One region of the Paenibacillus sp. J22P143 genome, then DNA from elsewhere that is predicted to be linked to it. Evidence: predicted binding sites of a transcription regulator. Region 1 holds the regulator's gene; the other holds the start of a gene.
The links. The regulator Rex, encoded in region 1, represses fermentation and respiration genes when NADH is low (regulators of the CRP and FNR family bind a similar motif). The targets are predictions, from matches to a motif close to TTGTGAAATATTTCACAA.
Positions count from the first base shown of each region.

Region 1 (3,432 bases):
CACGGTTGCGAGTGATACGGATTCATGCTTAAACCGAATGTGCCCTTGGTATAAGAAGTGCTTCTATCATCGCGCTCGTAATGATGCCAACACGGCTGATGTGATCATTACGAACCATTCCCTCCTCTTTACAGATATGAAGGCTGAGAACCGCCTTCTACCGTCCTACAAGCAGCTCGTGATTGATGAGGCGCATCACTTTGAAGAAGTAGCGAGTAAGCACCTAGGAATTGAGCTGCATGCTTCTGCATTCTATCATTCCTTATTGTGGCTGTATAAGGATAACCGAAGCGGCCAGCTTCCCATGCTGCGTTTCCGATTACAGAAATCGGATGAAGCGCAAGAGCGTGTAGCAGGTTGGAGTCAAACCATCGATGGATTATTCCCGAAAATCATCTCGATCAAAGAAGATTGGGAACGTTTAAGCGAAGCCCTGTATGAGTTGGTTTCTTCAGGCAGTGATCCTTCCCAATCGGAAACTTCACAATATGTGCTCCGGTTGAAGCCAGATACGCTGCCTTCTAATTGGCGTGAACTGCTAATTATGGAGGATAACATTTATCTGAATGCGAATGATCTTCTGCGAACCTTGGATAAATTGTTGAATGAATTGAAGGAGCATCAAGACGGACTTGGTGTACAAGGGTTAGTGACCGATCTGAATGGTACAGTGAAGGAACTGTATGCCCATCGTGATTCGCTTCATTTCTTTATGAAAATGGCAGACGAAGGTTATGTGTATTGGATCGAAGCCGGCACCTATGCGAAAGCCAAATCGGTCCAGCTTAATTCCGTACCAACAGATGTAAGCGGCTTGCTGCAGCAGCATTTCTTTGAAACAAAAGATAGTATCATCCTGACTTCTGCGACACTCTCTGTGAATAAATCGTTCCAATACTCGGCGGAGCAATTAGGGTTAGCTATTCCTGCGGATGAAGAGTCGGGCAAGCTGAAAACTGTTCAATTGCCATCTCCTTTTAACTACCGGGAGCAAGCACTGGTTGTAATTCCACGTGATTTCCCAACGATTAAAGGAGCGGGCGATCCTGTTTTCATTGAAGCACTTATCGCTTCCCTGAGTGATGTGGCACAGGTGACAAAGGGTAGAATGTTAGTCCTATGTACGTCGAATCGGATGCTGAAGCTTGTTCATGCAGGTATGAAGGAGAAGCTGAGTCCTCATGGCATCACAGTGCTCGGACAGGGTGTTGACAGCGGCAATCGCAGCAAGTTGACCCGTATGTTCCAAGATAACAAAATGTGCGTGCTGTTAGGCACCAGCTCGTTCTGGGAGGGTGTGGATATCCCAGGTGATGCACTTAGTTGTCTGGCGATTATACGTCTGCCCTTTCAACCGCCAAATCATCCACTTGTTGAAGCCAAATGCGAAAATATTAAGAAACGGAATGAGAATCCGTTCATGAAATTTTCTGTGCCGCAGGCCGTTATTCGGTTTAAGCAGGGCTTTGGTCGTCTTGTTCGGAGAGCGTCAGACAAAGGGATCGTTATTATCTATGATACACGTGTTATCGAAACGTATTATGGCAAGCACTTCCTCTATTCGTTGCCTGGTCCGAAGATCGAGCACATGACGTGCGAACAAATGCTGCCGAGGATTGAGCAATGGATGGGGGGAGCCTAAATACGTGAAAAGTCAAAAAATTTCGGAAGCAGTTGTCCGCAGATTACCCATTTATTTGCGTTATTTAAACGAATTACAATTAAATAATGTATCAACCGTGTCTTCTCAGGATTTAGGTCAGAAGCTGGATCTGAATCCTGCTCAGATTCGAAAGGATTTGGCTTATTTCGGAGAGTTTGGCAAAAAAGGAATCGGTTATGATATTAATTATTTAGTTGAGAAAATTCGGCAGATCCTTAAGTTAGATCGACATATTCAAGTTGCGCTCGTTGGAGCAGGAAATCTAGGCAGAGCTTTATGCAATTATAATACGTACTTACGTAATGATATGAAAATTGTAGCGTTGTTCGATGCGATGCCTGCTAAGACAGGCGAAGTTATTAATAACTTAGTTGTACTTCCTATGGATAAAATGAAATCAGTTTTGGCTGAACTTGGCGTTCGAATCGGTATTATTACCGTGCCTGCGAACGAAGCACAAAATGTAGCCAATGAATTCGTTGCTTGTGGCATTGAAGCTATCTTGAATTTTGCACCTGTCATCATTAAAGTACCACCGGATGTACGCGTGCATTACGCGGATTTTACAACAGAACTACAAAGCTTGGCCTACTATCTCGATTAGCATGAAAAAGGCACGACCCGCGCAGCTTCAGCGGGTCGTGCCTTTTGATATTGACCACAATAGAAAGTATAAGTTTTCGGATTCCGAAAATATCTTTCTATTTGGCGATAAAACCTTCCTCTAAACGCGGTCGCTCATCCTTGAATTGCCTCGATAGAGGTTTTCTCATTACATGATTAAGCGGAATATCGTAAAGTATAGCGTGTACGCAAGCACCATGGAAATAGGAATCGTAATGATCCAAGTGATTAACATGCGACCAACAGTACCCCATTGAACTTCATGGAAACGCATGACACTGCCAGTTCCGATAATCGCGGAGGAGATAACATGCGTCGTTGATAATGGTTTACCAATGAAGGTTGAGAATTGAATAACGATCGATGACGTTAAGTCGGCGGCAAAGCCGTTAATCGGTTCAATTTTCACGATTTTACCTGATACGGTTTTAATAATACGCCATCCACCAATCGAGGTTCCAAGTCCCATCGCAAGTGCGGCAGAGATTTTAACCCAGAGAGGTACATTTAAATCGTCTTGCACGCCGGCTGCAACGAGACCAAATACGATTATACCCATCGCCTTTTGTGCATCGTTACCACCATGGGAATACGAAAGTAATCCCGCAGATAGGATTTGTAAGGTACGAAATCCACGATTTAGCTTGGATCTAGATGTATTACCTGACCAAATAACGATATATTTGATCAACACCATGATGAGATAACCTAGAACGAAAGCAATGATAGGCGATAAAATAAGAATAATAATAATTTGCGTAAAGCCACTCCAATTCACGCCGTTAAAGCCTGCGCCCGCAATGACGGCACCAGCTAAAGCACCAAGTAGCGTGTGAGAGGAGGAAGATGGTATGGACAGATACCAAGTTAGCAAGTTCCAAATGATAGCCGCGAGTAAAGCAGCAATAACGACTTCAACACCGTTCTCGATCTTAGCGGGATTGGCGATACTTCCGCCAACCGTTTTGGCTACTTCAGAGGAAACCATAGCTCCCACAAAATTTAGAGTAGCTGCCATGATAATCGCAACACGAGGGCTTAACGCCCGTGTAGATATCGAAGTTGCAATTGCATTGGCCGTATCATGGAATCCATTGATGAAGTCGAATAGTAAAGCTAGTGCAACGATAACGATCAAATAAATT
Region 1 is NZ_JCAUAQ010000001.1:336,403-339,834, reverse strand. It holds gene dinG (ATP-dependent DNA helicase DinG) at 1-1,642, shown strand, start outside; gene AC58PQ_RS01590 (redox-sensing transcriptional repressor Rex) at 1,647-2,267, shown strand; gene AC58PQ_RS01585 (inorganic phosphate transporter) at 2,436-3,432, opposite strand, start outside.

Region 2 (3,432 bases), on a different contig from region 1:
ATCTACGCTTGCTGTAACTGATACTTTAACAGAGACAGGGCTCGTACCCGATTTCTCCGTATTTACTTTTTGAACATTAGAGTGTCCATTAATATGGATTGAATTAGGGCCACCGCCACGCACAATCAGTTGGCCCCCAACATTCGTATTGTCTAATGTAAAATCACCTTCGCCTACACCTTCGGCAACAATTAAATCACCGGTAATATTTGCGTTGCTAAGTGCAATGTCCGTAGATTTTACAATCACATTACCGTTAATCATGCCGCTTGCATGGGCTGTTTCAGATGGGGCCGTGTAGTATGCGGCAACCATGTTGTCAAGAATTCGCAACACATGCGCTCTTGTTGCCGGAGCTTTGGGGTTATAGTATCCGTTTCCCATGCCAGAAACATACCCTCTTGTATAAAGAGCATTTATATAGGGCAAAGCCCAAGGACTTATGCTGGATAGATCCTTAAAATCGGCATTGGCATGACTGCCTTCAATATTAAACGCATTGGCAAAAATTAGAGCTAATTGTTCACGAGTCACAGGACCATTAGGGTCGAATTGAGCGTTACCTGTTCCGCTCATCAAATCTGCTTCAGTCGCTAAAGCTACAGCTTTATAATACCATTCAGCGTGCTTAACGTCCGAGTAGGCTGAGCTGGATAGATAGGTATAGCCCATTAAATTAGTGAAAACTTGTGCAATTTCTGCACGAGTCATATATTGGTTGGGCTTAAATGTACCGTTAGAATACCCCCCAACAACACCACGGTCTTTCCAATTGTTAATTGCTGATCGTGCCCAATAGTCGGACGGAACATCTGAAAAGAAGGTTAGGCTGGCAACGTATTGATTGGGAGATGGACTTGCAGTGTTGTCGTTGTATATGCGGATTGACTTATTATTGTTCGATTGGGAATGATTATTAGCTAGGGATTCGGGATTCTCATGTTTGTTGCAGCCCGTTACATGAATGAGCAAAACAAAGGCAATTAGAAATACGCCCACATGTTTTCGATTCATCAGATTAACCCCTTCGACAACTTAATGATCTATTTATCCCTAGAATTAGCTAAGCGTCCCCGTATTATTCTTACGGCTGCCGGCATAAATCGTTGATCGTTGATCGTTGAAGTTGACGCTGAATCAGAGTAGTAATCTTTCGCTAAATAATTTGCCTCACTTGTGATACGGTTCACCCCGCTGTCTGTAACGACAAACTTTAGGCTATCCTTTTGGGATAGCCTTTTTGATAAGTGGAATGATAAATTTTGGATTGGAGGACAATATTTAAACTTAGGAGTGAGATGGATGGTTAAAAACGTCGATCAAAAATATGGAAAGGAAATTGTCTTCAAAGACAACCCTGTTTCCCATTTTCTTTTTTCCAGCACCAACTCTGCATGGATTTGGCTTATCATTCGTCTGTATGTCGGATATCAGTGGCTCAGTGCAGGTTGGGGAAAATTCAATTCAGAGGTTTGGACCGGCGATAAAGCCGGAACTGCCCTTCAAGGTTTTATTAAAGGTGCTATCGCCAAGTCTGCAGTGACAACCGGTAAAGCCGACGTTTCGGGCTGGTACGCGAATTATCTGGAGCACACCGTGCTTCCGAATGCAAAAGTTTTCTCTTACGTGGTCGCTATTGGCGAGCTGCTTGTCGGGCTCGGACTGATTCTCGGCCTTTTAACCGGAATTGCCGCGTTTTTCGGGGGACTCATGAATATCAGCTACTTGCTCGCCGGAACGCTCAGCACAAACCCGATTCTTTTTATTCTCGCGACTTGGCTAGTTATGGCTTGGAAAGTGGCTGGTTGGTATGGGCTTGACCGATGGGCGCTTCCGATGCTCGGAACTCCTTGGGAGTTCCGGCGCCGAGATTAGCCTTAGGAGTCACCGGGCTAGCCTTCACCGTAAGTGGGGCTAACGGCGAATATGCCGAATGGAGTTAGGATAAACTGGACAGAAAAAAGTTGATGGCGTACAGAGGAAAGAATTCGGGAGGTTTTTTATAAAAAATGGTTAGAATACATGAATTTGATTCTGATCTAAAAGACTTACTTATCTCACATTTATTGGATGACTCTGATGATGGTGTGGTATTGATTGAAGATTTTTGTTTGCAGTATGCTAATTCAGCTTTTTCGAGTATTTTGGGATACTCACAACTAGAACTCACAAACATGCCCATTTCAAATATCATCCACCAAGATGATTTAATTGATTTTACTAACATATTACATGATAAAAGCGCTAAAAAAGTAAAATTTGAAATTCGTGCTTGCACAAAGATAAATAAAATAATTAATATTTCCATTTCGGGTACACAAACTTTTTATAAAACACATTCTGTATTTATGGGTGTTGTCCGAGATCTCACAGCTAAAAAAGCAATCGAAAATCAATCTAATTCCAATCGATATGAACTGTCAAACTACAAATATGCCCTTGACCAATCTACGATTCTCTCTTTTTCAGACCTTGAGGGAAATATCACTTATGCTAATGAAATGTTTTGTAAGGTTTCAAAATACACCAAAGAAGAACTACTTGGAAAGAACCATCGTATATTAAAATCAGGTGTTCACCCTGATTCATACTATAAAGAAATGTGGGAAACCATTGTTGGTGGTAAAGTTTGGCGTGGTGACTTTTGCAATACTGCTAAAGACGGCTCATTATATTGGGTTTATTCAACGATAGTGCCAATTTTAAACGAGAAAAAAGAAATTACCTCTTATCTATCTATTCGCTTCAATATTACGGATAAAAAGATGGCAGAAGAAAAATTAAAATCTTCGATAAATCAATTGAGTAACATCAAATATGCACTCGACCAGTCAGCAATTGTTTCTTTTGCTGATTTAAACGGAAAGATCACATATATAAACGAAAAATTCTGTATGATTTCCAAATATTCAAAGGAGGAATTGCTGGGACAAAACCACCGTATCCTAAAATCAGGTTACCACTCCGATGCACTTTTCGTGGATATGTGGCAAACCATTACCAGCGGCAAAATATGGCGAGGCGATGTTTGCAACAAAGCAAAAGATGGTTCTATCTATTGGGTTTATACTACGATTGTTCCTAATTATAATGAGAATGGTCAGATAACCGAATACATGTCCATTCGATACGAAATAACTGAGAGAAAAAAAACCGAAGAAAAATTAAGCTTATCGGTTAACCAACTATCAAATTTAAAATATGCCATCGACCACTCAAGCATTGTTTCTATTTCCGACTTAAAAGGCAATATTGTTTATGCCAACGAAATGTTCTGTAATATTTCCGGCTACACTGCGGAAGAGTTAATTGGTCAAAATCACCGTCTCTTAAAGTCTGGCTATCATCCCGATGCCTTCTATGCAGATATGTGGGAAACCATTTCCAACGGTAAAGTTTGGCGCAGAGATATTTGCAATAAAGCCAAAAGCG
Region 2 is NZ_JCAUAQ010000018.1:57,788-61,219, forward strand. It holds gene AC58PQ_RS20970 (S-layer homology domain-containing protein) at 1-1,014, opposite strand, end outside; gene AC58PQ_RS20975 (DoxX family membrane protein) at 1,303-1,875, shown strand; gene AC58PQ_RS20980 (PAS domain S-box protein) at 2,010-3,432, shown strand, end outside.
Region 2: AC58PQ_RS20975 (DoxX family membrane protein) is a predicted target of Rex. The motif match lies at 1,175-1,192, and genes of this name have one in related genera.